4 regions of the Salirhabdus salicampi genome follow, and region 4 is predicted to be linked to each of the others. Evidence: riboswitches for the same ligand, from Rfam matches in the RefSeq annotation. Region 4 holds a riboswitch; each other region holds the start of a gene.
What was found. A riboswitch is a leader RNA that binds a small molecule or an ion and turns the genes downstream of it on or off. The one in region 4 is predicted to bind cyclic di-GMP.

Region 1 (5,650 bases), on a different contig from region 4:
TCTTAAAGAAACAGTACCATAGCCCTACACACATTGTAAATGTTATGTTTATCCATTCCTCTACCTCTTTCAACTATATAAAAAAGTGAAGGTTATACCTTCACTTTTTTATTATTCATATTTACATTTTATAGTCTATATTAGATCCTATTGGTCCAGTATTAAATACATTTTCACCATTAGTTACGCCGACTGTAGTCTCGTTATTCATACTTTCCCATGTGCCTACTTTATTGGACTCGGTTTGTACTTCTGTATTCTAAACTGTTGTATCTTTATTTACAGAAGTATTCATACCTTCCCATGTGCCGTCATTTTGCACCGACGTTCTACTAGATACACCTTCTTGAGACGTTGTGTTATCGGTTTGATTATACATAAAACCGTCGCCACGTTGCACTTCTACGTTCGTATCTTTAGTTTGTACTTGTGTACCACGGGCCGCCTCAGTAGCTGCTGTACTGGAACTACTATTACCACTTGCAGTCGAATTATTTTCAGTATAATTCGTTCTTGATTGATTCTTTACGTTAGATTCTGTTCGACCACGGTTTTCAACTTGATTCGTATATGTTTCATTTTCTGTATGATTTGAAGCAGATCGATTCTCATCATTTGCACTAGATTGAGAGCGTCCTTTATTATCAGCATTTTCATTTGAGATATTCTTACCGTTACTAGCTGTTGCTGCTTTGTCATTGCGATTGGCTTGTCCATTCACACTTGCATTGTTACGATTTTCAGATGGATGCGCCGCAGAATTATTTTGACGACTTTTACTATATGCTTCGTGGGCTTCGCGACTTATCTCCATCTTAAAGTTATGAACTTTCGATTCGAACTTTTCAGAATGCTTATCTACACGATAAGATATACTCTTTTCTGCCAATTGATTTAACTGTTTCTTCAAGTCACCACTACTATTAAAACCTGATTTCATAGAATAGTAGTTATTCAGCACATTTTGCATACTTTGCAAGTTGTTCTTTTGACTACCTGTTTCATTTTGAAATCCTTTAGTTTCATTTAATTGGGGGTGGTTTGTCACTTTGTTTTGTTGATTTGGTTGTTGCTGATATGTAGTGTTATAAGATTGATTTCTCCAAAATGGCTGGTAATTGGCTTGGTCTTTATAAATTTGCATGACTTTTCCTCCTCTGGTAGCTGGCTGGCATGGTTTACACCTTAGCCCCTTAAGCTTTGCGTCCCCATCTTTCGATAGGTTTGCCCTTATCTTGAAGGCAATATTTACATAAATATAGAATATCATACTTTAGTACCAACAAAAAGTAACTCTTATTACCCACAATAAGATTTTGAAGCAGTTAACTATTCCAAAATAACGAAAAATGTTCACTATGTGCACCGTTCTTGTTAACCTATCATTATGTAAAGTAGACGATTTCTATTTTAAAGTAGTAACATCTTTTTAAAATAAAAAAAGACACTTCTTATACCAAAGTGTCTTACTTTAAACATTATTGTTTGAACCAACCTTTATCCTCAAACTTTGAAACAGCTTCAACCCGGTTTGATACGTCCAGTTTGTCAAAGATGACTGATATATAGTTACGAACTGTACCATACGTTAAGTGGAGTTCTTTTGCAATTTCTTTTGTGCTTTTTCCCTTTGCTATCAACTTTATCACTTGATTTTCCCGCTCTGTAAGTGGGTTTGCTTCTTCGTAAGCTAAATCAACGAGTTCAGGGGAATAGACTCTTCCACCGTTCATAATTTTCCGTATGGAACTTGCTAACTCCTCACTAGGACTGTCCTTCAACAAATAGCCACTAACTTGCACTTGTCGTGCACGTTCAAAATATCCTGCTCGTGCAAAGGTCGTTAAGATAATGGTTTTACATGGCAAGTCAATCATTTCTTCAGCAGCATCTAGCCCATTCATTACCGGCATTTCGATGTCCATAATACAAATATCCGGATTGTGCTGTTTCACCAGATCGACTGCTTCTTGTCCATTTGCAGCCTTCCCTACTACTTCCATATCATCTTCTAAATCAAGTAAAGAACCGAGTGCACCGAGTAACATTCGCTGGTCTTCCGCAATGACGATACGAATCATCGCTCTTCCCCCTGTTTTACCATTGTCATAACATTAGGTATGGTTATATCTATTGTGGTACCATTTTTGTTCGTAATGTTCACTTGGCCGTTCACAAATTCTAAACGTTCAGCCATACCTTTTAAACCGTGACCATTTGTTTGTTCACTTTCGTCACTAAATCCAACCCCGTCATCTTCAATCTTTAAACGAAAATGATCAATCGTTTCGTTTATTTCAATTATGCAAGATTTTGCTCCACTATGCTTTACGATATTTGTTACAGCCTCTTTTAAACACATACTCATTACATCTTCCACTAATGCAGGCGTATTGCGCAAATTTGTTTTCCCATGTATGGATACGTCAATATTGGCAGCTTTTAAAAGTTGCTGAACATGTTTCAATTCTTCATCTAACTTCGCCCCACGCATATCCGCAAGCATATCCCGCACTTCTTTTAACGCTGTTCTCGCGGTTTGATTAATATCCGTAATTTCATTTTTGGCACCATTTATGTCTTTATGAATTAACCGGCTCGCTAAGTCACTCTTCAACCCAATTAACGTTAATTTTTGCCCAAGTGTGTCGTGTAAGTCTCGTGCAATTCTTTGTCTTTCTTCGTAAACCATTAATTGTGAAATTTTTTCTTTCGCATCATTAAGCTGAACTTCGAGCTTTTGCCTTTTAATTCTGTTATATGTATTAATAGGCAACAATACAACCCCTAAGATTGTAACCCCAATAAAAGGCCATTGTGAAAAGAATAATTCACGTTGTGTCAATACGCTCAATGACGCAGCTGTAATGGTCGTTACAACATGAATAATATAGAGGGTTATAAATCCACCTTTATGTTGTACATTCCCAATATAAAAGGCTAAAAATAGTGAAAAATATACATACCCATAAAAAAGTGACATGCCTACACTTATACATATCATGATGGAAACACATACGTATAGAAACCATCCATTAGACAAAAAAGATAACCGGTAAGCTACGAAGAATAAAATGATCATGACGAATCCGAACACGATTTCCCAAAGCATAGTCGACTTAAATATAAAGTAAAAAGGTAATAAACTAAATATGATCCATACGTAAATGCTTAAACTTTTGTTTTTCGGAAAAATATTATACCAATTTTGCATATTCGTTTCCTTTCCTTACAATTCCTATCTATTATACCATCTTCCATTATGATAAAAGAAAAACCATTCAATTTACATTTGAACGGTTTTTCCCTTAGACTTTTACGTTTTATTTACTTGCATGGATACTTTTTTATTTGGTTGCTTTAATAAATGTTTAACCTCTTTAAACGTAACGAATGTTTTCGCTTCTTCATCGTACAAACGGAAACGAATGGATTTTAAACTTGAACCAACCGTAATCGTTGTCGCCTGCTGTAATTCTGGTGTTGAATTGTGTACAGGCTCCAAATGGTAGTTCGGTACTTTCGGACTTAAATGGTGAACATGGTGGTAACCGATATTACCCGTAATCCACTGTAATATTTTAGGTAGTTTATAATATGAACTTCCATCTATAGCCGCCTTCACGTAGTCCCAATCCGATTCATCTTCAAAATAGGAGTCTTCAAACTGATGCTGAACGTAGAATAACCATATTCCGAGCATTCCTGATACGAACATAATTGGTAATTGAACGATTAGAAAGTTAACCCAACCGATGGCTAACATTAAAACAATTGCAATAGCAACAATGGATACATTCGTAACATACATGTTGATTCGTTCTTTTTTTCGAGCATCTTTACGGTTTTTTCGATTTTCCACAAAGAATAACATTAGTGGACCCAGTACAAACATTACGAACGGATTACGATATAAACGGTACTGCAGACGTTCAAGCTTTGTCGCTTTTACATACTCATCAACTGTCATAACCCAGATATCGCCAGTTCCACGTTTATCTAAATTTCCACTAGTAGCGTGATGAATTGAATGTTCACGTTTCCACTTTTCATATGGAAACATTGTTAAAATTCCGGTAATAGTACCGACAATGTTATTTAGCTTGCGGTTATGAAAAAATGATCCATGACAACAATCATGAAAAATAATAAATGTCCGCACAACAAACCCTGCCGTTATTACTGAAATCGCTAATGATAACCATATAGATATAGAAATCGCCTCGTATGCTAAGTACCATAGCAATATATATGGCACTATTGTATTAATCATTTGCCATACACTTGCCTTTGTATCTGATGTTTCAAATTGTTTAATTTTTTTTCGTAGTTGCGCTAATTTTGAGTTAGCCATAATTATCCCCCTTGTTTCCTTTATGACCTAGTCTTAATGATAGGTGAATTTCTTGTTTCGTAATAGTCATGAACGTCAGCAGTTTTTTATGACAAATGTCATATATTTGATTTGCGGCGGCTTTTTCAACATTAATATTCCATAAAAAGGGGCGTAACATTCACGAAAAAATGAACAATAAAATGGAGCGTGTCTGTCTACAGTTCAGACAACGCTCCTTATATCCTAAACTCTTATTTCTCTTTCCATTAAGAAACGAAAAATATTATCAGCCGGTAATGGGCGGCTTAAATAGTAACCTTGTACTGAATCACAATACAATGAAACCAACATATCCCATATTTCTTCAGTTTCTACACCTTCTGCTACAACTGAAATTCCTAAATTATGCGCTAAACTAATGACAGATCGAACAATCATCGCATCGTTCGGATCCTTTGTCATATCAATAACAAAAGACTTATCAACTTTTATTTCATCAACTGGTAAGTTCTTCAAATAGGCCAACGAAGAATAACCTGTTCCAAAATCATCTATAGACAAGCGAATTCCGAGTCCTCTTAGTTTCAATAATATATCCATTGCCCTTTTTGGGTTTGCCATAATAAAGCTTTCCGTAATTTCTAATGTTAAACACTGTGGTGGCACTTCCCATTTCTCTAATAATTCTTTTACTTGGTCGGGCAAATATATGTCTTGTAAATTGCGAGTTGATAAATTAACGGCTACTCCCGTATTGTACCCTTCTTTTCGCCAACGGGCGAGTTGACCTAAGGACTTGTTCAACACTGTTAAAGTAAGTGATTTAATTAATCCATTTTGCTCTGCTAAAGGAATGAACTCATCCGGCGGAATAAAACCGTGTATCGGGTGTTCCCAACGAACAAGAGCCTCAAGTTCGAATACTCGATTAGACTTCACATCTAGTTTTGGCTGGTAATAAACCATTAACTTGTCATGATCAATACTATCCCGAAGTTCACTAATTAATTGTAGGCGATTTAAGCTGTTTGGATCATTTTCGGTTGAATAAATAGCGTAGCCACTTCCCGTACGCTTCGCTGTATACATCGCAACATCTGCTCTTCGCATTAACGTTTCCACATCGTCACCATGATATGGGAATATTGCCACACCGACACTTGGACGAACCATCAATGTCTGTTCATTAATTTCAATCGGTTGTTCAATGACTTCAATAATTTCTTTCGCCAACGTTACTGCTTTGTCTGTATCCATATTGGACAATAGTACACCAAACTCATCCCCACCTAATCGTGCGACTGTGTCTTCTTC
Region 2 (8,587 bases), on a different contig from region 4:
TTAATGGTAAGAAACTCGAGTGATATGCTATATATTTTGGCTCCCACGTACATGCAAACTTGTCCTTGAAACGTTTTAGTCCTTTAAAGTTATATCGTTTATTACTCTTTTCATAAATGAAGTGTAATAACTTCTCATAATAACTTGCGTTTGCGTCTGTACCCACGTTTGTAAGTGGAGCCATTCCTAAACTGCACTGTTCAAAGTCTTTTTCTTTTGCCCATTTAAAGATATGAACGAATAATGCCTCCATCGTTCCATTTGGACTGTGAGGGGTTTTACGCATTAAATCTATGCTTATCTTTTTACGATAATTTGTAGCTAAAGTAGCGAAAGCCACGATATCACCATTTGGGTCGGTTATAATCCCTAATGGAAAATGTGAAATATAATCCTCTGAAAAGAACGCTACTGAAAAGCTCTTTTCTTGCCTGCTTCCTAACCATTGTTGCGATATGCTCCTTAATTGGGCGATCGTTTTTTCTGAATAGGGTGGTTCCATAATTTGAAAGGAATACCCACTTCGATTTAACTTATTTAATGCTGTACGCAAATTTCCTTTACTTTTCCCACGTAAAGAAAAATGATGAAGATTCACGATTGCTTCTTCCCCAATTTTTATAACACGATAACCAGTTTCAAGGTAATGTGGTATAAACTGCTGGCTTACTTGGTAGAAGAATACGTTACACCCATTTTTTTGACTATATGTTATAAACTGTTTAATACCTTCATAAAAGAAGAGCGGGTCACCTAGGGGGTCTCCTAATACAAAAAGTTTTTTTCCAATGCGTTTATATAGAATGAGTACTTTTCGTTGTGGATCCCAAAAAAACTCTTTATCTTTAAGAAAACTAAGATGTGATACATGGTTTCCGCCGTATTTCTTTAGGAATGATTTCAGTGATTGGATATCCTTGTCGTTAACAGGGGATAACTCCTTGTTATTCCATAGTCTAATCATGGTCGATGTAGTCTCCTCCTCAAATATCACCTTTATAAAGATAGCACAATATAGTTCCAAAGGAAAAGGGACTTTTTTATCGGATAATAATTACTATAAAATCAATAAGAAAGAGATAATCTTCTCTTTTAAATTAAATAGAAATGGGAAATGTAATTAAAGGGTACAAAAAAGAGTTAAGGGGATTCAACATGGCGGAAAAAGTTGCAATTATTACGGATATTCACGGTAATTATAATGCGTTAAAAGCGGTCTTACATGACATTAATAAGGATGAAGATATAGTTCATATTTATTGTTTAGGTGATTTAATTGGAATTGGTCATGAAACAAATGAAGTTCTCTCATTATTGTCCGTACAAAAGAACATTTCCTTTGTGGCTGGTAACCATGATCAAGCAATTTTAAATATTTTTGCGGGTAAGGAACCTGGAAGTAAGGGAGAAGAAAAAGAACACCATAAATGGATTGCTTCCCGGTTAGATCCTGCTTACCTACCGATGCTATCTGGTCTTTCGCAAAAGTTATACGCAAATCATAATGGGAAAACGTTTTATTTTACCCATTACCATGTAAATGAACGGGGTGATTTTTTACCCGTCGATCAAACCCCTTCAGTAAATAAATTAGATGAGTTGTACCGGGAGTCAACCGCGGACATCGTTTGTTTTGGCCACCATCACGTTGTTCATCATTTTAAATCGAAAGAACGGCTGTATGTAAATCCAAGCTCATTAGGATGTAATCATAAGCCGTTAGCACCATACGGAGTTGTTGAATTAGGAGCATTTGGGAATATAAATATATCGTTTCGAGAAGTACCATATGACAATAAAGACTTTTTACTCTCATACGAGCGCTTAAATGTTCCTGGGAAGGAATTTATTTTAGAAGTTTTTTACGGAAACCAACATTTGCGATATATATAGCAAAAGACAACCTCTTTCAAACTCCGTGGAAGAGGTCGTCAGACTATTCATCGTCTTCAACTAAGGGATACACACCGTTTCGTCGTGAACCTCTTTCCCGGTCAAAGGTGGATTGAATGCGCAAACCATGCGCATATCATGTTTATCTAGGGCATATATTTTACCTGCTGAAATCACAAAAAGCACCTTACCACTGACAATGTCTCGACTTCACCTTCCCCTTTTATACAATAAAACATCTTCATGGTGGCTTTGATACCAAAGCTCTCTCCTAAATAAAAATCATGCTCAATTTATAGAAAATTCTGGTTCTTTACCTTATAATAGTTTGAAATACCTTTGAATAAATACGGTAAGTAAAGGAGACTTCAATTCGTGTTACATAAAAAAGACGATTTATATCATAATTTAATGGCTGATTTCGATTACACATTAAATCATTCAGGTGTATCCGGTAATAGAGTGGCTTCCCGTCTGAATGAGTTATCCTTAATCGGTAAAACAGAGTACGGTGGGTCTTATCGTGTAGGATTTTCTGCTAAAGAAGCTGAAGCGAAAAATAAAGTAATAGATTGGATGAAAGAAGCGGGGTTAGCCGTAACGACTGATGGTGCGGGCAATGTTTTTGGTAGATTAGAAGGAAAAAATCAGTCACTACCTCTCCTGATGTCTGGTTCACACGTAGATAGCGTTCCAAATGGAGGGCATTTTGATGGGCCGTTAGGTGTATTAGCAGCATTAGAAGTAGTTGAAGCGTGGAAAGAAACTGGCTATACACCAGAACGCACGGTTGAAGTTGTGATTTTTACAGATGAGGAAGGGGCACGCTTCAATGGTGGGTTGTTAGGAAGTCAGGCCTTTACTGGGCAAAATGATAAAGAAACGATAACAAAGTTAACAGATACAGAGGGGAAATCTTTCTCTGAGGTTCTAGATGAAATTGGCTTAACAGAAGAAGAATTCTTTCAATCCGAACGGGATCTAACGAAGATAGAAGCTTTTATAGAAGTTCACATTGAACAAGGGAAACGCTTGGAAAAAGAGCAACTCCCTGTTGGTATCGTAACAGGTATTGCTGGACCTTGTTGGTTATCTATGAACTTTAAAGGACAAGCAGGTCATGCTGGAAATACCCCCATGGATGAAAGATGTGACGCCCTCGTTGCTGCCGGAAAGTTTGTAAGTGAGATTCATAATCTACCTCCACGAGTTAGTTCAACGGCAGTAGCAACTGTTGGAAAATTGAACGTCAAACCAAATGGGGTAAATGTAATTCCAGGTGAAGTGGACTTAACGGTTGATATTCGTGATATCCATGAGAATACACGTGATCAACTTGTTGGGTTAATAACCGATGCAGCACAAAGTGTTGCCAAGAAGTACGGCATAAACGTTGCATGGAATGAAACCGTACGAGTTGATCCGTTGTTAATACGAAAGGATCTACAACAAAAGTTAGATGCATCGATTGTGGCAAATGGCATAGAACCTTTCTATTTACCGAGTGGAGCAGGTCATGATGCAATGGTCGTTGGGAGAAAAATTCCATCTGCCATGTTGTTTGTGCAAAGTAAAGATGGTATTAGTCATAACCCGGCAGAATGGTCTTCCTTGAACGATTGTGTTCAGACGATCCATGTTTTAAAACACTTCATAGAAAACTACTAATGATTCATATACGCTGTGCCTAGAATAGGTACGGCGTTTTTCTATATAAATGGTTTCAAGTCATGGTGACCTACATCTATTTTAAAATGGAATTTTATTTCATTCTATAATAATTACCATCATCCTAGAATGAAAAATATGTTAAAATAAAAATAGTGAATATGTACTAGAAATATATAAAATATAGAAAGAAATAAAATAATGGTACGATAAAGGCAAACTTGTCGAAAGATGAGGACGCAAAGCCTCAGGTCTAAAGCGGAAGCTAAGATGGCTGGGTTACCGTAGGGAAAGAGAAGTGACTCCCTTTGCGGGCATTACTTCTCTTTTCATATTTTCATTAACGTTCTGAGCTTTGTCTATCATTGTTTTTTATGAATATATTTAGAAACGGGGCGTTAGGAGATGTCGGTTAAACGCAGGCTGATTATTGGTTCAGCATCTGTAATGTTTCTATTAGTTGTGCTAGCAACTACAGCAGTGGTGCTATTAGAAAAATTTAATCATAATATTGAAACAGTTGTTGAGAAAGATTATCAAAAAATTGTTCTACTGAATCGATTGGGAAATGATTTCAGTTCTTACGTTAAATTAGTAAGAGAGGCTGAATCATTTGAAAATGAATCTGAGACTTTTAAATTTTTGAATGCAGTGGATGAAAAGCGTTCAGATATAGAAGTTACAATTGCATCGCTGGAAAATGTCATTGTCCAAAGGGAGGCCATTTCTACCTTTAGGAAATTAAAGGTGGAATACCAGAACTATAATAACCTAGTTGATCTTTATCTTGCATCAGATAGCAGAGTGAATCGACCATTTTTTAATGAAGAAAGTGTCCGCATTCAAACAGAACTACTTGATAACATCACTCAACTTACAAACGTCTATGAACAAGATATGGAAGAGATTACAGAAGAATCTCAAGCGTTATTTGAAAATACAAGAAAAATTATCATTATTTTATCTACGCTAGTAATCGGTGCCGGTCTTGTGATTGCCATTATAATCATTCGCAATATTACTAAAAACTTAAATCTGCTATTAAATGGAATTGAAGGATTTACATCTGGAAAACTCGACCTGACCAAACGATTAAGCGTTAAATCAAAGGATGAATTTGGTAAGTTAGCAGATGCTTTCAATCGTATGATTGACTGGTTACAAGAGAAAACAGACCGGGAACGTGAAACAGCAGTTTTGAATGAAGAGCAAGCATGGCTGAAATCTAACATTGCCGAAATAACAGTTGAATTGCAAGGGAATCCGGACTTGCAATCACTGGCGAAAACATTTGTGTCAAAAGTCACCCCGCTAGTCAGAGGGAATTTAGGGGTCTTATACATTACAGAAGATAGTGATGAAGATGACGCACCTGATTTAAGGCTAGTGGGTAGTTACGCATATAAAGAACGAAAACATTTATCAGATCGATTCTCCTTTGGTGAGGGCTTAGTCGGTCAAGCTGCGTATGAAAAAGAAACGATACTTCTTACCGATGTCCCTGATGACTACATTAAAATTAATTCAGGAGTAGGAGAAGCTACGCCATTAAATATCATCGTACTACCACTTATTTTCAAAGGGAAAGTGCTAGGTGTACTAGAAGTTGCTTCATTCCATCAATTTAAAGAGATTGAGAAAGAATTATTAGAACAATTAACAGATAGTATTGGTATTGTGATTGAAAATATTAAAGGGCAAATGCGCACCGAAGAGTTGTTAGAAGAGTCGCAAGTTTTAACAGAAGAGCTTCAAACACAAGCAGAAGAATTAGAAGTTCAACAAAAAGAATTAGAGCAAATTAATGCCGAACTTGAGCAGCAGACAAAGGCTTTAAAAGAATCTGAGCGTGTCCTTCAACAGCAACAGGAGGAGTTGGAGCATAATAACACAGAGTTAGAAGAAAAAGCCCAACAACTAGCAGAACAAAATCAAAAGTTTGAGCAAAAAAGTCAAGAAGCTGAAAAAGCTAAAGTAGATGCTGAAGAGAAAGCGAAACAACTTGAGCTTATATCTAAATATAAATCAGAGTTTTTAGCAAACATGTCTCACGAGCTACGAACTCCGTTAAATAGTTTATTAATTTTAGCGAAGCTTCTTTCTGAAAACAAAGAAGGAAACTTCACAGACAAACAAGTAGAATTTGTCAAAACAATCTATTCATCTGGTGCAGACTTATTAAATCTCATTAATGATATCCTTGATTTATCAAAGGTAGAGTCCGGGAATATGGAAGTTTATAAAAGCCGCTTCCTATTGAATGATGTGAAACGTTTCGTGGAAGATACATTTAAACCCGTAGCAGAAAATAAAGGAATCGAGTTTGATGTTCAATTAAGCAACACGTTACCTAAAACAGTATTTACAGATAAAAAACGATTTGAACAAATAATAAAGAACCTACTATCAAATGCCTTTAAGTTTACGGAAAGAGGTCATGTAAACTTAAACATTCGGAGGGCAAGTGAACAAGAATTACAACAACTAACAGGAGAGGCTTTCCATAACGGTGATGTTACCGTTGCATTCTCCATTTCAGATACTGGTATTGGAATCCCTAAAGATAAACAAGAAATTATTTTTGATGCCTTCCAACAGGTAGATGGAACAACAAGTCGAAAGTATGAAGGTACAGGTTTAGGACTTTCCATTAGTCGGGAATTTGCTTCTATGCTAGGCGGCGACATAAAAGTCGAAAGTATAGAAGGAGAAGGAAGTACTTTCACCCTTTACTTGCCAATCTCTTATGTAGGACCAAACGAAGTAAACCAGCAAGAAGAGACACCTATTATTGATGCACGAGACGAAATTGCATCCACTCGAATTGCTGATCCTGTTGTCACGGACATACCTCCAATAGAAGATGTCGTATCAGATGAAGAACTAGTCCGAGAAATGGAGTCCGACCGAAAACGAATTCTTGTCGTTGAGGATGATGCTACACAACGGAACAGTATCGTAGAACTCATCCAAGGAATGTATGTAGATATCGTTTCTGTATCTTCAGGGGAAGAAGCATTACAAGAGTTAACCGGCAAATTTTTCGATTGTATGATATTAGATTTAGGTTTATCGAAAATGTCTGGTTATGAATTGTTAGAAGAAATCGAGAAAGAAAGCTCGTTACACTATATACCAGTCCTTATTTATACAGGAAGAGACCTATCTTCAAAGGATGAGTTAAGATTAAAGAAGCATGCGAAAACGATCATTATGAAAGATATTTACTCACCCGAGAGATTGCTTGAGGAAGTATCATATTTGTTAAACAAAAAAGATGAAGATTTATCAAATGTGAGTATCGAACATGTTCAAGAAACTTTGCAGGACAATCATTTTGAAGGTAAGAAAATATTAATCGTTGATGATGATATAAGAAATGTCTTTGCTTTATCTAATATGCTTGAACATCATGAAATGGAAGTGTTGTTTGCTGAAAACGGAAGAGAAGGAATCGAAACGTTGCAGAGAAATGAAGATATCGATCTTGTCTTAATGGACGTCATGATGCCTGAGATGGACGGATACGAAGCGACGCAAAAGATTCGCAGCAACCCTGAATTTAAATCATTACCAATCATTGCATTAACAGCAAAGGCGATGAAAGATGATCGGAAAAAGTGTTTAGATGCGGGTGCCTCCGATTATATCGCGAAACCAATTAACAATGATCAATTATTATCGTTAATGCGAGTTTGGTTATATAAGTAAGGAGAATGATGAGTGGAGGAAAATCTATTTAATGAAAAAAGTTGGACAACTTACGACGGGGTGGAAAAGATTGAAATACGTCTACTCCTCGAAGGGATTTTCCTTCGTTACGGATACGACTTTCGAAATTATTCATATTCGTCTCTACGGAGGCGTATATGGCATCGAATAAAAGCCGAAAAGCTTAGATCTATTTCTGAATTAACAGAAAAGGTACTCCACAACCCGATTTTTATGGAAAGGCTCCTCGCCGATTTTTCCATAAATGTTACCGAAATGTTTCGGGATCCTAGCTTTTTCTCCTCATTTCGAAAGAATGTTGTACCATTGTTAAGATCCTATCCAGTCATTCGAATTTGGCATGCAGGGTGCTCAACTGGTGAGGAAGTATATTCAATGGCAATTACGTTGAAAGAAGAAGGTTTACTAGGAAAATGTAAGATTTATGCCACTGATATGAACAAAAATGTGTTAGAAATTGCTAAAAGTAGAAAAGTACCGTTAGAAAAGATGCGAAAGTATACCTATAATTATCATCAAGCAGGCGGTGAAAAAGACTTTTCCAAATATTATTCGGTACAAGGGAATTTTGCTATTCTCGATCAAAGCTTAACGGAGAACGTTGTTTTTGCCCAACATAATTTAGTTACAGACGGTTCTTTTAACGAATTCAACTTAATTTTGTGCCGAAATGTCCTTATTTATTTTAATAATGAATTACGTGATCAAGTTCACGATTTGTTTTATCAAAGTTTAAGCAGGTTTGGTATATTAGCGTTAGGGGATAAAGAGTCCATTCGATTTACACAACATGCACAACATTTTGAAGAAGTATTGCCAACTGAGAAGTTCTATCGAAAGACGAAGTAACCAAAATCTACGGAATTCCAAGCTGAAACTTAATAGGTTAGGAGTCTAAATATGCAGCGAAGTGATAAAATTAACATCTTAATGGTAGATGACCGTCCCGAAAACCTTCTAGCACTTGAAGCTGTACTTTCCAGTCCGGAGTACAATTTAGTTCGGGCAACATCTGGTGAAGAAGCTCTTAAGTTTCTCCTGAAAGATGACTATGCAGTCATTTTGCTTGATGTTCAAATGCCTGGTCTGAATGGATTTGAAACAGCACAAGTCATTAAAAGTCGACAAAAAACTCAACACATTCCAATTATTTTCTTAACAGCCATCAATAAAGAGCCAGAACATGTATCGAAAGGTTATTTAATTGGGGCAATTGATTATTTATTCAAGCCATTTGAGCCTGATAATTTAAAGGCTAAAGTCGACAACTTTGCCAGTATTTATGAAAAAAATC
Region 3 (8,587 bases), 300 kb from region 4:
GAGGGATAATCATATCAATTTCATCATCTTTCATCATATTAAGAAACTCAATAGCCCTTTGTTTGGATGGTGCAGATTTCGCTTTTTCTTGCTGCCATACTGTGTCCCACAAACAACGTTATATCCTCTTTCACTGATTCGACTTAACGATGATCGAAACATTGCATGAAGTGAAACAGGGATTCCAGAAGAGGGGGCTGTAACACCAATCGTTCCGTTTTTCTTAAAACGAGGATACGTAATCATTTAATTTCCTCATATTCAACCTTTGGTTAATTTTACCACATATTAAAAATGACTACATAAATTGTAGTCATTTTTGCTTTGACATCACTTCACTCCAATTCCCACTTTCATCTTTCATCATTAAAACATATCTATCAGTCTTTTCTACAACATCAATATGATAATATACAATCTTCTTGTCTCGCTCATCTACATATTCAGGGGAATTGTCAATATAACTTAAATAGCGGTCTTTCTTATGTATTGTTGTCGTATAGATCGTTTCTTCCCCCCAATTCACCTTAAACACAATCGTTTTAGGCTTATGTGTACTAGACCAAACTCTGTTCACGACAAACATCATATCATCATTGAGTCTTCTTTTTATCGTACGTACTTTGTTTTCCGTTAACGGTTCCCCAGTATCTAAATACTGATCTAAAACATTATTTTTTGCGGTTCCGTAGTTTAAAGTAACCTTTAACTGTTTTGTTTCATCATGAAATGTAAATGTTTCTACGATAGCAAAATCTAAGTGATTTGGCCGGTTTAATTCGTCCTTTATTTCTTCTCTTACCGGCATTTGTTCTTTTTGTATTTCATGCACAATTATATGTGTATATAGGGGAATAACGAACAGAGAAATCAATCCTATTGATACAATATGGAAAACCTTTTTCATTTTCCAATTTCGGATAAACATAACGATACCAATGAAATATAACAATAGAAAACCATAACGTATTAGAGGTCGATCATCTAATTCATATGCAATATGATATAAAGTTGTATTTCCATTGAATAATTGAAACAGCTTCCCTTCTATATAAAGCCAACCCCCACATAATAATAACAGTGAATAAATAACAAACGATAGTTTCGTATTCAATGCTCTCTCCCCTTAAATAAAAATCCGAATTTTGTTACTAACACCTTATTTTATCATATAAAAAGAGCTCCTCAGCGCTGGGGAGCTCCTTAAAAACTAAATTAGTACCCTAAAAACAGTTTTTCATTCTTTAGACGTAAGTGCAAAGAAACCTACAATAACTCGCTCTTTTTAACCTTGATAAGAAATATCTATTTATGAAATTGCATGTATTGCTGAATTAATTGGTCCATTTCCTTTGAACATTGTAATACTTGTTCATTGTTAAGGCCCTTTTCATGAGCGCACTGGTTTAACTCTTTCCGTTTTTCCTCAATTTGCTGTAGAAGTGTGTTCCTCTCCGACATTTAACTCAAATACCTCCATTAGTCTAATAGGTAAAAACAAAAAAACAGGTATGCCGTAAGAAACTCGACACACCTGTTTTAGGAAATGTTTCTTCGGCGGCCCGGCTACCGTAGCGATTTGCTTTAGGCCCGTGGCTTTGCGTCCTTATCTTTCGATAAGTTTGCCTTTTTCGGTTAAAAAGAACTATTATTCTATAGTAAATTATACCTTCATTAACAAATAAATCAATAGTTTTTACCTAATAATTTCATTAAGAAAGATTAATGACTATGACTATTGACTCATTGGAGGGTGGTTTATTTAAATTGGAATATGTTCGACAGTTTTTAAAGATCTATCATGAAAAGATAGCTTGTAGATGTCAGGCATGTTTAGCTGTTTCCAAAATGAGTAGCCATACTTCTCATCAAAATAATTCATGATAAGCACCATAATATTTCCATGTGTACCAATTACAATATTTTCCCCTTTATACGTTTGTAAAATCCACATCATTGTTTTCACACCTCTTTGTTGAGCTACAACATTAGATTCTCCACCACTCCACGAAAAAGAGTAGTCACTCCATACCTTTTCACTAGCGTAGTCAAAATTGTCCACAGAAACTCCTGCTAATTTTCTCTCTCTTAAATCAGCTTCAATGATGACCTTTTGATTGAGTTGCTTAGCAACTCCTTCAACTGTTTGTATAGCCCGTTTGTATGGGCTTGAAATTACACAGTCAATCTCCTCTTGTTTCAACCGATTCGTAACCCTTTTTGTATCTTCCATCCCTCTATTGGATAATGGCCTTCTTAGTTCATCTGGTGTATAAATGGAATGGGCATGACGAACAAAAAATATAGTAGTACTCATAAAAAATCCCCTTTTTTTAAAAAACTTGTTTTAAATGTTCGTATATGTTATATTATTTAAATGCGATATATTGAATAAAGTAACTGGCATCCACTTATGTTTTTCGGAACTGCTTACTCACACTGGATCGGCTTCGGAGCCGTAAGGACGTAAGAGAGGTAGGGCTTACGTTGTTTAGGTTAAAACATCCAGGTGGAATATAACCGCGGCATAGATAATAAAAATTATAAATTTAAAACATTATTTTCAATATATTCAAAAAGCGAACGAGAAACAGCTCGTTCGCTTTTTCAATTTATAAGCTAATGCTACGTACCTCAACCTTAGTGATTCTCTAGCAGTTTTTTACTTCAGTCCTAACTTTTTTTTTATTGCATTTCCTTCTTTTCGGACCTTCGCCCACTTATACGGAAGTGTTCTAATTTCTCCACTGTTCTTTGCATCTTCCAAATGTTCCAATGCTTCTAAAATAATACTCCGTTGTAATTCCTTGTGAAAGGGAACGCCAAAATGATGTCCCATCATAAAAGGTACAAACACTGACCTTGGTGGTTTTATATATTCTGTCACATCTAATGCTACTGACATGGATACAGTAGGAATTCCTCTATTCTCTATAGCGCGCTGAACTAGCGCGATCGACTGATGGCATATAGGTCATGCGGGAGACAACAGAGCAATATCTGCATGATCCTTCACTACAGCATCAGCAATATTTTCAGCCAATGTTTCTTCTAAAAGAGTTGGGTCCATATTGTAGCCGATAAATGAGAAGAAATGGTCGGTTAATCCCCCAATTACACCTTCATCCGCTAATTCTTGTAATCTCTTAATGGGAAAAATTACGTTAATATCTTCATTGGCTCCAAACGTAGGATATTTTAATTGATGAATTTCTAAATCTTCTTGTTTTAAATGAGAAGGCACTTTTCGATATGTATAGTCTCCAACTGGATGTACTGTATCGAAGGGCATCGTACCTTTAGGTTGTACCCCTGCTGTGCTGACAAATGTTAAACGAGACTCTGAAATCGGCTTCGTTATATTTGCTAATGGTACGTAACTATCCTTTGTAATCATAGAACCTGGATACCTTTCGTTAACAGTATTCCATAGTCCTGAACGTAGTTGTTTTGATTTAAAGGTTTCCGTCATGCTTCCATTCCCCCGATCGTTTCACAAAATAAAAATGCAAATGAAAATATAAATGAGCTAAAGTAGAGTCGTCCTTTTTATCCATTGTTTCCAATATAAATTCTCTATCTGTTTCAGGTAAATCTAATAATAGTTTTAATGCTTCAATCCATGATTTATCAATCTCTTTTTTTCCCATTTCCTCATTGCCATCACCAAAGTGAAGACGAACATACCGGATTAATTTTTCATTGTCCCCGTTAGCAATGGCCTCTTTTAAGTAAGGTAAAGACATAAAACTTCCCCCTATTCTATTGCTATAAATTTCAATAATATAGAAAAATTTCGAAACTTTCAAACAAATAAGCAGTTGCCTTAACACGTCTGCCTTTATTCTATTTAATTCCCTATTTTTTCTTTGTTTTCCCACTTTTTATTAACCAACGATGTTGGATAATCTCCGTTATCGTTAACAGAAGCGCAGTTAATATAGCACCGAAAAACGTAACATATGTAACTTGTAATTGTGAGACAAAATAGACGATGAGCGTTGCGGCGATAAAATCGGCTATAGTACTCACCCAAAACGTTAATTTTCTTAATATAAGAATCTCCATCAAATGTGCTGATACTGCTAAAATGAAACCAATAATGATTGGCTGAAATATAGTTGTATAAAATACATTCGGAAACATAATCCAAGCTAATATAACCCCAATTGGGCACATAAACAATTTCATGACGAGGCCTGACATGTTGAATCTCCCCCCTTTACTTTGCATCTCATTCGAGAATTTTTGAAACTACATTTAACAGTCTAACCCTATTGTTCTTCTTGGTCTACATCATCAAAAAAAATACATGTCTTTTTCTAGTTTCTCCTTTCCGTAACTTCTACATCTAATTCATCCATTTCCATAATTGGGGCAATATTTGTCTTGTTTATCATATTTTCTTTCTTTTCTCCATACTACCACTGTTACAACTGCTAGTTTTGTACCTTATAATCGATATTAAGGGAGATACCGTTTCCACCAATTCATTTGCTCATGAAACCCATCCCTAATAGTATTTTTTGTTATCTTTCCCATTACTCTTTATAGCATTCATTCGATAAAAGAAAAAACTGCCACTTGGCAGTTTACAAGGTTATTATTGTATAGTCATTTGGTGTTGTTTGTGAAGTGACTTCTCGCTAGTCTGGTTTGGTTGTGCCGTCACGTTTAGTAACACTATTCCAATTACAATTAAGGCCATTCCTATTATTCCGGGTAGGTTTAACTTTTCTTTCCAAATAATCATACTAATAATGGATGCGCCGGCTATCCCAACTCCACACCATGTTGCATATGCAACACTTAAAGGTATGGTTTTAAAAGATAAAGCTAAGAAAAATAACGCGAAACCAAACCCGAAAATTGCACCTAAAATCGGTAAAACTTTCGTAAAACCATCAGAGGCCTTTAACATTGTAGTTCCAAAAATTTCGGAGATAATTCCTAAAAAAAGATATAAATACGCCATAAAGTCTCCCCCTATGATGTTTGATCTCACTCAAACGTTGTTGAGGAGTATATAAGTCATTGAACTTCAATACTAACATAACTATGTATGATTTCCCACTCGCCTGATTTACACCTTCTTATATGTTACGCTCTTTATACTGACCGACTATCGTGTTTTAACTATGTATCCATTGTTCTTTATGCAAGATTTCCTTCCAAGCTTGTAAATTCGTTTCGTGTTCATATTCCCCATTTTTTATCGAATTCCCCATACAATTTCATAAGTTTCCTCCCCAATCCCCCGGATTTACATTATTACAATTCCCTATTAATACCATTTATTTTAAAATGGAAACTGGTATATCAAGCATATTCCATAGAAGCAGGGTCCACATTAACGAAAGCCCCCAAGCAAGTAATGGTTTATGATGATGAATTTTTAACATGAGGAAAATAGAAATATTAAAGAAGACCGACCACCATAATGACCATCCATTATGATGACTAATAGAACCTATGTATAAATCAAACACTTCTATTAGTGAATAAACCCCAATCCAAGTTAATCCCCACACAATCCCTTTAACTTTCCCGGCTGGAAACAGGCTTAAATATAAAATTACAGTTGCAGGATAGCGAGTAAACATATGCAATAAGGAAATAATGACATCGTAATGAAACAATGGGATTGGGCCATCATGAAACATCCACATAGGATAGTCGTAAAACAAAACATTATATAGTAAGTCTCCAACCATAAAGAAAAGGATAGTTGGATAATATGTTCGCCATCTTTTCCAATCACCCCATTTGTAACATGCTGCAATAAATATTGTGCTGATTAAAACATGTATCATACTACTCGTCCTTTTTTATCATTTCATTTCCTTAATATCCTTTTCCAATAGTTGTAAAAACATCCCTCCTATTTACAGTTTTTTTCCAAATGAAAAATGATTTAGGAAATACCTAAACCAATTTTGATTCATTTCTTTATTGTTTTTATAATGTAACCGTAACAAAAACGTGTTCTGTTCTGAAACTAAAAACTGTCACTCGGGCAGTTTTCTCAATTATTGTTTATCTTGATACATTTGTAATTTATGTTCCAATAAGTATTGAAACAAGTATAGAAAAAATGCTTTATAAAAGAAGTAAATAAAAAACTGAAAGTTGCTTAGCTTAATTGTGCGAAACACCTTAAATTTACGACTGAGGAATTCAACTGGATAGGCAAATATAAAATCTACAATTGCATTTAGTGTAATGAACCTCCTAAAATCTCCAAACGTCCATTTTAATACCCATATAGAGCCAATTAAAAATGGGCCAATATGATAAGCGAATTCATTAAAGAAATATGATTTAGGTTTGTAGTAAAATTTCCACCACTTTCTTTTCTTACCTATTTGTACATCAATACTTCCCATTAATAACACAATTAAGGAAGCAGGCAGAAAACGTTTCAAATTACGCAACCCCAAAAACGGGAGAGAGAGCCAAGGAATTATGATCATTGCGATGCGAAAATACCATTGATATTTGAATGACATTTTAATTTCCCTCATTTTTATTTTTCAATTCGTTTCGGTCAGAGAAAGTCGGGGGTTGCTCCATCCACCCATTTTTTATCATAATGTTCATACCATCCTCAGCATACTTCATAACTTCTGCAATTAATACAGCATAAGTCGTGGCTAAATCCCGTCGTTGTGATACAGAGAAGGCTGCTCCATAATATCCGGAAGCTGTTGAAATGAGCGTAACGATATGAAATAGCATGAGCTTATCTGAAAACGGAGATTTTGTTGTACTTAAAACTTCGTCATTGTATCTAGGAGGGGACGAAATGTCATTATCAGACATTATAGAATCTAAAATATCAAATTGCTTTTCACAAATTTTCTTCCCTCTGTCTACATAATTACGGATTTCTTTCGACTCAGCGACTTGGCTAAATCCTAATTCTAAAGCAATTTTTAAAACATCTTTTTTCATATTAAAATAAACACCGCTTGCTTCAATAGCTGTAAGTGGTCTTCGGTCACCAAACCACCCTGTTAAAAAGCTTTGTTTCGTAACAAAATCCACATCTTCTGCGGGTGTTATAGAAGGTGGCCTACTAATTATCCCCTTTTCTACCATAACTTTTGTAATTCTTTTATGTAACTCCATCGTCTCTTTACTGCACTTAACAAAATAGTCTATTTGATCACTACGTATAGACGTACTAACCGCACCTGCATATCCAGTTAAACCATGAATTGTCATAATATGAATATAAAAAATTATGAATTTATCCGAAAATAATGGTTTAGCATTTAGATCCACATCATTATCGTTGAACCCAACCGGGATAGGATACTTTTCTTGCGATAAAAATGATTTAATTTTATCTAAATGTCTTTCAGCAAGTTCCAGTGCATACTGTAAAACTTCTTTAATATCTTGATCTTTAGCGCATTTTATATAATATTTTAGAACACAGGATGCCATGCTATCGTTCATGTATTGGCTCCAGAGATTCGCAACCTCTGCTGATGTTAACTGAACATTATGATTTACCTCTTCCATGCTAGTACCTCCACGCACTTTTTGTTAAAAGCTTTCATTAGTTTGCTTTTTCATATAAGTTTTATTCATGTCTTATTGGAACGAAAGAGTATACTGTAGAAAAATTGTATATTTTAACGAAAAATGCAAACACTTAATACGAATAAGTTTAGCGAGTAGGAGGTAGGCGGATAGACATGGGTTATCATGACTATTGGGATAAAATTATAGGAATTAGTAACGAATTAAGTTCTGTAAATGTGTCTTATTGGAGTCAATATTCACATATGGGCACATGGCAGTTTTGGGTTATCTTAGGACTCATGATTTGCCCGTTAATCCTTCTCTTCTTTACCGTGGATAGATTTCGCATTTTTGAAATCTTTTTCTTTGGTTTTATAGTACACTTGTTATGGGCATATATAGATATTGCTTTAACTCGCGAAACGTACTTAATCCATACATACTTTATAATTCCACTCTTTCCTTTCGCATTAAGTGTAACGGCATCAGCTCTCCCTGTTGGCTTTATCCTTTTATACCAGTACTGCACCAATCGAAATAAAAATTTTTACTTACATACAATTTGGTTAAGTGTTATGTTTGCCTATGTCTTTGCTAGTTTCGAAGAGATATTAGGACTATTGGAATTAAGAAAAGGTTTACTAAAATACCATTTATTTCTTATTGATATCGCCGTTGCCTATATTGCTTTCTTGGCAACAAAACTGATTTTAAAACTTAAGCAGAGAGAAACAAATAAATAGGGGTGCGAATTCCGAAACACTCTTTAGTCAAAGATTGACTGTTTCTTTGGGTCTTTTAAAAATTGAAAAACGATGTGAATTTGCTCTTCTGTATTTCTTGCTAACGAAAGGTTAGGCAAACGACCTTCCTCGAAAAAGTTAACTCCACTTGTTTCGATACTATGTTTAGCCTTTCCGCCAATAATTTTACATTGAATAAATATTTTATAATAATGATACGGTTGAGGTGGATGCGAATGCTTTTCCATATCCAACACTGCTAATAACCTTGTTGGCAAGACCTCATATCCAGCTTCTTCTCGAATTTCCTT
Region 4 (8,587 bases):
GTTATGGACCCTTTTTTAAATAGTGCTATTATGAATGCAAGAAATATATATTCATAAATCATCTATACTAAACCTTCCTTCTATACTTTTACCGATTATACAAATATATCTTTTCCTAATATCTCCGTCAATTGCAATATATCAAAGACAGCCTGTATGTCTTCGTTCACGTTTGCAATCACCACTTCAATATCTTTACTTTGTAATTTTTGGACAGTTTTCATTAGTAATCCTATGCCAGTTGAATCTACAAACTTAACATATTGAAAATCTAGTTTTACATTTTTCCCCTCTAATAATGAGGATAAAAAGGGACCTTCTACCTCTTCTGTTGAATCGATATCTAAATCCCCAAACATTTCTGCAATTATGTTGTTATTTTCTTTATGGATAACATAATCAAACACTGCAATCTCCCCCGTTAGTTAATGATGATGGTTTCTTCTTCGGTTAGTCTGGCAATCACATTTGTTTTTTCTTCAAGAAATGTGTACGTCTTTGTCCCAATAACAATCGTTGTTCCATCATGAACTTTCCTCATGTTAATTGTTTGATTTTTGGGCACCATAATCGTTGTTTTCACACCGTTTTTTACGCCTACTTCACTTAACGAAACACCTTGTAAAGCATAGATTAGCCCGCCACGAACTACTCCATCGACCGTCAACTTTCCACCACAACGAATAGTCGTTTGGAAACTTCCTTGTCCTGTTATGTTTACATCACCACTACAGTAAATTGTACTGTTTATTGCATATGGGACCGTGATGGATGAGTTTGGTTCTAATGGAATTTCACTTAATTCAAATAACTCCTCTGTCCATTGTGACAATTCAGCTAATTTCGTTGTACTTTTATATTCATTTTGCACATCTAGTGAAAAAAGAGTTTCTATCGCTTTACTATGATCTAACCAAATATCTTCCAACCTATTTTTTCCTTTATTTACTACTGTAACATATTTTTTAACAATAGATGGAAATGTTTTGAACTTTTTTTCGACTAAAAGTAACAATAAAGGACGTATTCCCCGCTTTTCAAAATCAGTTGTTTTGAATGCAGCCGTTTTCGTTAACTGATTAACTGCCTGAATAATTTGTTTTAATTGGTCATTTAACACGGCAAGAATTTGATTGACTTCTGACATTAACATCGAACTTTTCCCTGCGGAAATATTACTATTCAAGATGTTTCGTTGACCGATAATTCGATAACCTGCATTCACAGTTGCTCCATTTACATTACCAAAGAGGAAGACATCTCCCTCTGCATCTACCGTCATTTCTTCATGAATTTCACCACGAATTTCTACATCTCCAATAAAACGAATGTTACCGCTGGATAAATTTACATCACCACGATGAACGAGCTTAGGTAATATGGATATTTTTTGACGTCTTCCCTGCTTAACTAAATGAGGTCGACCGTGTTCGGTGGCTACAATTCGCTCCTCATCGTCCATCAAAACAATACCCTGACCGGCTCTAAATATGATTGGCTTCGATTGTTTTGGGGGGATGGACTCACCAAATACATTTTGCCCTGGAACACCTTCACTTGGTGGATGAATTCTACCTATTATTTGGCCTTTTTGTACAGAAGGGTAAGTTTTAAAGTCACGAAAATCGACAGTTCCGTCCTCCATCTCCTTTAAGTCTTCCATTTCCTTAAGCTGCACCAACCATTCAATCCACCCATCATTACCTGGTGTAGGCTCCTTACCTGTAGCGACTGTAAATCGACCCGGTTCTGTTGTCACTAATGCTTCCTGAATTTGTTCAGCATTAATTCCGCTAGTTATACCAAGTTCATGTAACCGTTCTACAACGTTTTCATATGTTAAGTCGTTAATCAACGTTTTTGTCTCTTTTACTTGGATATGGACATTTGGAGCCGGTTCATGATCAACAATCTCTCTATCAATTTTATAGCCTGGGACGATGTTTAAAATAGTGTTCATTTTCAGGTTGTCAACTGTTATATCCCATTTCGTCCCAATTGTTTCACTCTCAGCTTCTAGCTGCAGATGGTCGGTACGCTTTATTACTGTTGTTCCCTTAACCGGCTTATAATTTTTTAGTAATGTAACGCCTTTCTCAACAGTAACCGTTGGAATTTGAGTTTCCGATTCTTGAGCATATAATTGACGATTTTGCACCCAAGCTTTTCCTTCCCAATCACTGGCTTTTTCGGAATGTTTATTTTCTCGTGACGAAGCATAACTCGGTTCATGCATCGCTGTTTGATAAGGTTGCTTAATCGTGTCATCTGCTTCTGTTGTGGCTTGCAGTTCTTGTCTTGTAAGGCGAACAATGGCTTCTCTAGAACGAAATAAACCCTTTTTTTCATATTGAACCACTTCTATATCAACTTCATTTTTGGACACGCTTAATATATGTAACCCCTTCATTATAGCGTCATCAACATCTTTACCTTTAGAGACAATGGTTTGAGCCATTTTACCGCGCTCCTTCACTATAAAACTGAACTTTTGATATAAAAAAACACCCATTCTAAAGATGGGTGATGAATGCAATCAGCATTATCCCCTTCTTCGGAGGCCCGGCGGTCATAGACTATTCATCCTTAGACCCGTAGCTTTGCGTCCTTACCTTTCGATAAGTTTGCCGTTTCGGAAAGGTTTCGTATAGTTTTCCTAATTTTATACCATAAGTGGAAAGGTGACAAGATAGAATTGAGAAATTTGTCGGTACATTAACTTCCACTTTTAGGTAAATAGGACTAGTTATATATCCTGCTTTCCTGAATTAACGATGGTGTAATAAAAAGAGAGAAACTTAATTAAAGTTACCCTTTTGAATTCCTGATGAAACCTCATTAATATATCCATGGCATCCTCGTCTTGCTCCTTTGCCATGTTCCGACAATCCTTAGTATTTCATTTTTTTCATCGAAGTAGTTAATATGATTCTCTTCCAAAAAAAGAATTCTTTTTTTATAGTACTTTTAGAAGGGTCTCTTTCCATGATATAACGAATGAATGTTTACTTATAGAAAGTTTAAAACAGGTTAGGAATGTATAAGAGTCGTTTGGGTAAGATAAGCACATAACTTGCAAGGAGGAATTCGATGAAACACGTACTAGAACAAATGCTGTCAAGGGCGAGGTCAGCATCCCACAAGTTATCAGATAATTTGAAGAATAAATTCGAACAATTAAAAAGCAATAAAGTTACCGTAAGTGATTTAGCAACCTTAATTTTACTACACCCAGAAACGAAAATAACCCGCAGTGAATACCTATCATTAGTTTTTCATGACTGTTGGTTAGTGGTGGATGACTATAAGTTATATTTAGAAACAAAAGGTGGCCGACATGAGAAAGTATTACAATGCAAAATCATTCACGATGGTAAAGTAATCTCTTCCTTTCATTCCTACAGTTCTAAATCCAAGCTAAGGGATAAAATAAAGATCCCAGATGGAATACATGTGTAGAGTGAATATAGGAAAAAAACTGCACTTTCATCACCTGTTTAACAAGTGTGTCCATATAAAGTTTTTGGTTTAGTTTCTGTCACAATTAAACTCAATAATATTTCCATTTGGATCATTAACAAAAAGTTGGTGCCATTCTGTTTGATTATCCGGTTTATTAGCATATACAATTTGGTATTGATCTAATCGACGTATCAACTCTTCCATATTCTCTACACGAATCGCTACATGACCGTCACGACTATCAATTTCTCGAGTTTCTCTATCTGTTTTACCAGCATGAACAATAATATGTATCTGAGTATTCCCTACATCGTACCATAGACCAGGGAATGGAAAATCTGGTCGGTCATGATTTTCTTTAAATCCTAAAACTTCACTATAAAAATGTCTCATCGAGTCTATATCTTTGGCAACTAACGAGACGTGATGAATACCTTTGTACATGTGATCGCTCCCTTACGATTGTAAAAGCAAATCAGGCAAATTCACTTAGTGGATTCATATTATTTAACTTTTACAGCTGTTCCATATGCAACAATCTCCGATGCTCCTGACATTATAGCTGAAGTTTGCAAACGCATACCAACGATTGCATTGGCACCGAGATCTTCCGCATTTTTTACCATTCTCCCTATCGCCAACTGTCTGGCCTTTTCAAACATATCATTATATTCCTTAATTTCTCCACCAACTATTGTCTTTAAGCTTGCCATAATGTCTTTTCCAACATGCTTTGATTGAATTGTACTTCCTTTCACAAAACCTATTACCTCTGTCATGTCTTTACCTGGGATTTCGTTAGTAGTCACGATAATCATCATCGTTTTCCTCCTTCTTTTCATCTACTCTTTCCTTAACAAACACCATTATAAGAAAGATGAAAAATACAACATTTGCCAATATTAGGGTTACTGCAATTTTAACATTAATGAATAAATAAACGAACCCTAATAGCTGCGCTGACACACATAATGTAAAAAGTATATATTTTAAGATGTTCAAGGGATATATATACCTCCTATTTCTTATTTACTAAAAGAAGCCAACCATTTTTCTAATATATTTTTCACTTTCGTACTTATTGGTTTATCAATATTTTGTAAATAATACTTTAACAATTTTTTCATTTGAATCGGTTCTTCCTGGTCTTTTAACATATGGTTTACATTTTCTAATTCATATATATCCACATTAGGTATAAGCTCTTTCACCTTTTGTAATGTTCGATAGTCTGTTTGAGCATCTTTTGTACCCGTCATAGTTAGAACAGGGCATGTGATGTTCGACATATCCGTATACAAGTCATATTCCAAATGTTCTCTCAACCATTTTGCAGGAAAAGGAAAGAACCATTGCAACTTTACAACGTCCTTATTAGTGTTTTGCACTTTATCATACAGTTTTTGGGCATTTTTTCTATTTTTTATCTATGTTAAATTTTCTAGCAATCCATCCTTCAAAACCTTTTTTATTTGTTAACTCGTTTGCTAAAAGGGATCGTTGGAAAGTAAGCATTGGGCCCATCATTCCACCTCCACCGTACAACAAAATTAATTCTGCAACATGTCCCCGGGCACAAACCGCCGTACCAATGAGTGTGCCTTCACTGTGACCGAGGACAATCACTTTGGCATCACTACATTGGGATGTTCCTTTAAGAAATGGACTGCACTCGTTGCATCATGAACGAAATCCCACAGACCTGCACGATTTGGATCTCCTCCACTTTCCCCAATACCACGTTTGTCATAACGTAGTGTAACGAATCCTTTGTCTGTTAAGAAATGGGACAGTTCCTTATACAAGTTAAAATGATACTTTTTCTTTTTGGGATTTCCATCTCGGTCATTGGGTCCTGTGCCTGGAATAATTAAAATAGCTGGTTGCTTCTTCTCCTCGTCTGTGGAAGGAACAGTCATGTACCTTTCAATTGTACATCACTAACGACAGTGACTTCTTTTTCCGTGAAATCCATTTCGTTTCTTCCTTTTTACTCTACCTTCACTAGCGAAGCGTGATTATATTAGACACTCGTTGTGCAATTTTTTTTGCTATTAATTGTTTCCCACCGTCGAGCGCTTGGCCACCATTAAAACACTCAGAACGAAGGAATCATTTTGCCATTTTATCGATTATCGTTTAACTCCAATATATATAATTATATATTCATATCATTGATTATCATTAACTATGTTTTACATTTTCTGGTTAGTTTTTGCTCTTTTTTTATATCAAAACGTTGAAAGGTTTATGGTATACTGTTTTATACATGGGAGGAATTATTATGAAAGAAGTTATTACACTAACAGCCGAATTAGTAAACGTAACTCACGACATTTTGTTAGATATATTTGGTGTATCCATGACAGATAAACAATTACACTTTTGGATTGTAGGAATTATTGGAATGATTACTTTTTTCCTTGTCTATTTTTCTTTTAAACTTATTCATAAACTGAAGTGGAGTCTTACCATTTTGGCATTTATATACACATTTACGGTCATGGTTGTCTTCGTCTTTGCTATAGAGATACAACAAGCTGTCACTAATAGAGGGAATATGGAATTTGCTGATGCAATGATTGGATTATGGGGGTTTATAGTATTCTTTTTCTTCTATGCTGTAATAGTACTATCCATTATGCTCGTCACCTATTTGGTAAAAAAGAAACGAACTAAAAAAATACAACGCTTTACAAGCAGAACTAGAGTAAAACATTGATTAAATCCTCAAACCCAAAACAGTCGATAAAGAATTGAACATCGAAAAAGGAGCTTGATTTTTCAAGCTCCTTTTTCTTAGCTTAAATCATTACATTTGTATGATTGACCACCTATAAATGTTCCCTAATAAAACTTATATATGTATTTCGCTTTCACCTAAGACAGTGTCACCCCACATTAATTGCAAATAATCCTTATGATATACAGGACCGACTCCCTCTGGTGTACCCGTAAAGATAATATCCCCTTTACTAATCCCGAAGTGTTCAGCGACATAATCAATAATGTACTGTAAATCAAATATTAAGTTTTGGATATTTCCTTTCTGAACTTGTTCCCGATTTTTAAGCAAAGTAAATGATTGCTGTTTACATTTGGCCAAACCGGGAAATGGAATGAACCTTCCAAGTAATGCAGCATTCGGGAATCCTTTTGCTAATAGCCACGGATGTCCTTGTTGTTTAAGTACTGTTTGAACATCCCGAAGAGTAAAATCAATTCCTATTGTCATTTCATCAATTAATTCATCAACGGATAACCCTTTTTCATAGGCTCGTCCTACTTTTAATACGAGTTCTGTTTCGTAATGTATTTCTCCTTTACCCTTAGGCAGTTTAATAGGATCACCGACAGCTGCAGCTAATGAATGGGTTGGTTTAGAAAATACGAGGGGCTTCGCTGGTACTGAATTGTTCAACTCTTTTGCATGTAAGACATAATTTCTGCCGATACAATAAATATTTTGAATCATTTCTATATCATTCTCCTTTTCATTTACCCATATTTCCTATTATAAATAAAAAAGCTTCGCAATCTAATGATTACGAAGCTTTTTATTTATATTCAACTATATATTTTAAGGGGGGAATACATAGATTACAATTTATCTTTTAAACTATTAGTCTAAAGTTGTCGGAGTCAGGTTATATAAACGCTTATAAATTAATCCTTCATAACCTTTTGATAAGATCTTTCTTGGGTTACCTGCTGGTTAACAGTCTTTCATCACTTCTTTTACCAGGTGTGGACCATGTCCTGTCGTTATAAGCTGATAGACTTCTTCACCTAGATCTTATTTCTATACATTTATTTAAACCAGTGAACTGGTTGTGGATCTAAGTTTGTGAAAATATGTTTTGTTTCTGTATATTCTTCTAAACCTGGTTTTCCAAGTTCACGTCCAATACCAGACTGCTTATATCCACCCCATGGTGCTTGTGCAAAATATGGATGGAAATCATTAATCCAAACAGTTCCCATACGTAATTGACTCGCAACCCTTTTTGCTTTCAATCCGTCTGTTGTCCAAACAGCACCTGCAAGGCCATAGATTGTGTCGTTAGCAAGGCTTACAACTTCTTCTTCTGATTGGAAACGTTCAACCGTTAATACTGGACCAAATACTTCTTCCTGTATAATACGCATGTCAGCAGTACAATTTGTAAATATTGTTGGTAGATAGAAGAAACCATTCTGTAGTTCGTCCTCTTCTGGACGGCTTCCGCCAACGGCAAGGGTCGCACCTTCCTCTTTTCCTAACTCTACATATTTTTCTACTTTTGCACGGTGTTCAGCAGAAATTAATGGACCAGATTGTGTACTTGCGTCAAGCCCATTTCCGAGTTTAATCTTTTTGGTTCGTTCTACTAGAGCTTCAACGAACTCATCATGAATAGAATCTTCAACTAGCAAGCGTGCTCCTGCAGAACATACTTGACCAGCGTGGAAGAAGACAGCATTAAGAGCTTGGTCTACAGCCGTTTCAAAATCTGCATCAGCAAATACAAGATTTGGATTTTTCCCTCCAAGTTCTAGTGCAATGTTTTTCACATTGTTACTAGCTGCTTGCATAATTTTCTTACCTGTTTCAATTCCACCAGTAAAGGAGATTAAATCAACATCGTTACTTTCAGAAAGTTCAGCCCCAACAGTAGCACCTGTACCTAATACAAGGTTTGCTACACCTGCTGGTACCCCAGCTTCTTCCATTAATTCCGTAACTTTAATTGTAGTTAATGGTGTGATTTCACTTGGTTTTATAACAATGGTATTTCCGGCTGCTAATGCAGGAGCGATTTTCCAAGCTGCCTGTAGCAGAGGGTAATTCCAGGGCGTAATTTGTCCACAAACTCCAACTGGCTCACGGACAATTATACTATCGGAATTAGGAATTGGAGAATCAATAACTTCCCCTCCATCTTTATCTGCCAGTCCAGCGAAATAACGGAATACTTCCGCAATATCATCCATATCTGCTTCACTTTCTATCAACGTTTTTCCCGTATCCAATGTTTCAAGCTTTGCAAGCTCTGCTTTATCTCTTTCAATCAACTGCGCAATTTTATAAACAATTTTCCCACGTTCATTTGCAGGAGTATTCGCCCAATCACCTTGATCGAAT

Region 1: another riboswitch for cyclic di-GMP. It lies ahead of NLW78_RS13710 (hypothetical protein); the one in region 4 lies ahead of NLW78_RS02640 (flagellar assembly protein A).
Region 2: another riboswitch for cyclic di-GMP. It lies ahead of NLW78_RS13680 (response regulator); the one in region 4 lies ahead of NLW78_RS02640 (flagellar assembly protein A).
Region 3: another riboswitch for cyclic di-GMP. It lies ahead of NLW78_RS01075 (aspartyl-phosphate phosphatase Spo0E family protein); the one in region 4 lies ahead of NLW78_RS02640 (flagellar assembly protein A).

What each region holds. Positions count from the first base shown of each region.
Region 1 is NZ_JANBWE010000005.1:81,244-86,893, reverse strand. Features, by position in the region: gene NLW78_RS13710 (hypothetical protein) at 260-1,144, opposite strand; cyclic di-GMP riboswitch class I at 1,157-1,239, opposite strand; gene NLW78_RS13705 (response regulator transcription factor) at 1,479-2,081, opposite strand; gene NLW78_RS13700 (sensor histidine kinase) at 2,078-3,214, opposite strand; gene desA (Delta(5) desaturase DesA) at 3,317-4,354, opposite strand; gene NLW78_RS13690 (two-component system response regulator) at 4,580-5,650, opposite strand, start outside.
Region 2 is NZ_JANBWE010000005.1:71,962-80,548, forward strand. Features, by position in the region: gene NLW78_RS13660 (phosphatidylglycerol lysyltransferase domain-containing protein) at 1-964, opposite strand, end outside; gene NLW78_RS13665 (metallophosphoesterase family protein) at 1,156-1,893, shown strand; partial or broken gene NLW78_RS13670 (ectoine synthase) at 1,937-2,157, opposite strand; gene NLW78_RS13675 (M20 family metallo-hydrolase) at 2,305-3,561, shown strand; cyclic di-GMP riboswitch class I at 3,766-3,848, shown strand; gene NLW78_RS13680 (response regulator) at 3,967-7,272, shown strand; gene NLW78_RS13685 (CheR family methyltransferase) at 7,285-8,142, shown strand; gene NLW78_RS13690 (two-component system response regulator) at 8,194-8,587, shown strand, end outside.
Region 3 is NZ_JANBWE010000001.1:199,626-208,212, reverse strand. Features, by position in the region: partial or broken gene NLW78_RS01085 (LD-carboxypeptidase) at 1-246, opposite strand, end outside; gene NLW78_RS01080 (hypothetical protein) at 314-1,114, opposite strand; gene NLW78_RS01075 (aspartyl-phosphate phosphatase Spo0E family protein) at 1,306-1,461, opposite strand; cyclic di-GMP riboswitch class I at 1,554-1,637, opposite strand; gene NLW78_RS01070 (histidine phosphatase family protein) at 1,763-2,317, opposite strand; gene NLW78_RS01065 (hypothetical protein) at 2,663-2,905, opposite strand; gene NLW78_RS01060 (glycine/sarcosine/betaine reductase selenoprotein B family protein) at 2,975-3,472, opposite strand; gene NLW78_RS01055 (hypothetical protein) at 3,456-3,746, opposite strand; gene NLW78_RS01050 (DUF2512 family protein) at 3,859-4,206, opposite strand; gene NLW78_RS01045 (DMT family transporter) at 4,604-4,975, opposite strand; gene NLW78_RS01040 (CBO0543 family protein) at 5,295-5,813, opposite strand; gene NLW78_RS01035 (hypothetical protein) at 6,030-6,425, opposite strand; gene NLW78_RS01030 (DUF3231 family protein) at 6,511-7,530, opposite strand; gene NLW78_RS01025 (hypothetical protein) at 7,707-8,276, shown strand; gene NLW78_RS01020 (NUDIX hydrolase) at 8,300-8,587, opposite strand, start outside.
Region 4 is NZ_JANBWE010000001.1:496,949-505,535, reverse strand. Features, by position in the region: gene NLW78_RS02650 (DUF5317 domain-containing protein) at 1-62, opposite strand, end outside; gene NLW78_RS02645 (STAS domain-containing protein) at 96-407, opposite strand; gene NLW78_RS02640 (flagellar assembly protein A) at 422-2,458, opposite strand; cyclic di-GMP riboswitch class I at 2,554-2,639, opposite strand; gene NLW78_RS02635 (hypothetical protein) at 3,091-3,459, shown strand; gene NLW78_RS02630 (VOC family protein) at 3,529-3,906, opposite strand; gene NLW78_RS02625 (YbjQ family protein) at 3,966-4,280, opposite strand; gene NLW78_RS02620 (hypothetical protein) at 4,261-4,464, opposite strand; gene NLW78_RS02615 (alpha/beta fold hydrolase) at 4,488-4,820, opposite strand; gene NLW78_RS02610 (hypothetical protein) at 4,879-5,088, opposite strand; gene NLW78_RS02605 (serine aminopeptidase domain-containing protein) at 5,085-5,381, opposite strand; gene NLW78_RS02600 (hypothetical protein) at 5,747-6,184, shown strand; gene NLW78_RS02595 (fumarylacetoacetate hydrolase family protein) at 6,320-6,937, opposite strand; gene betB (betaine-aldehyde dehydrogenase) at 7,273-8,587, opposite strand, start outside.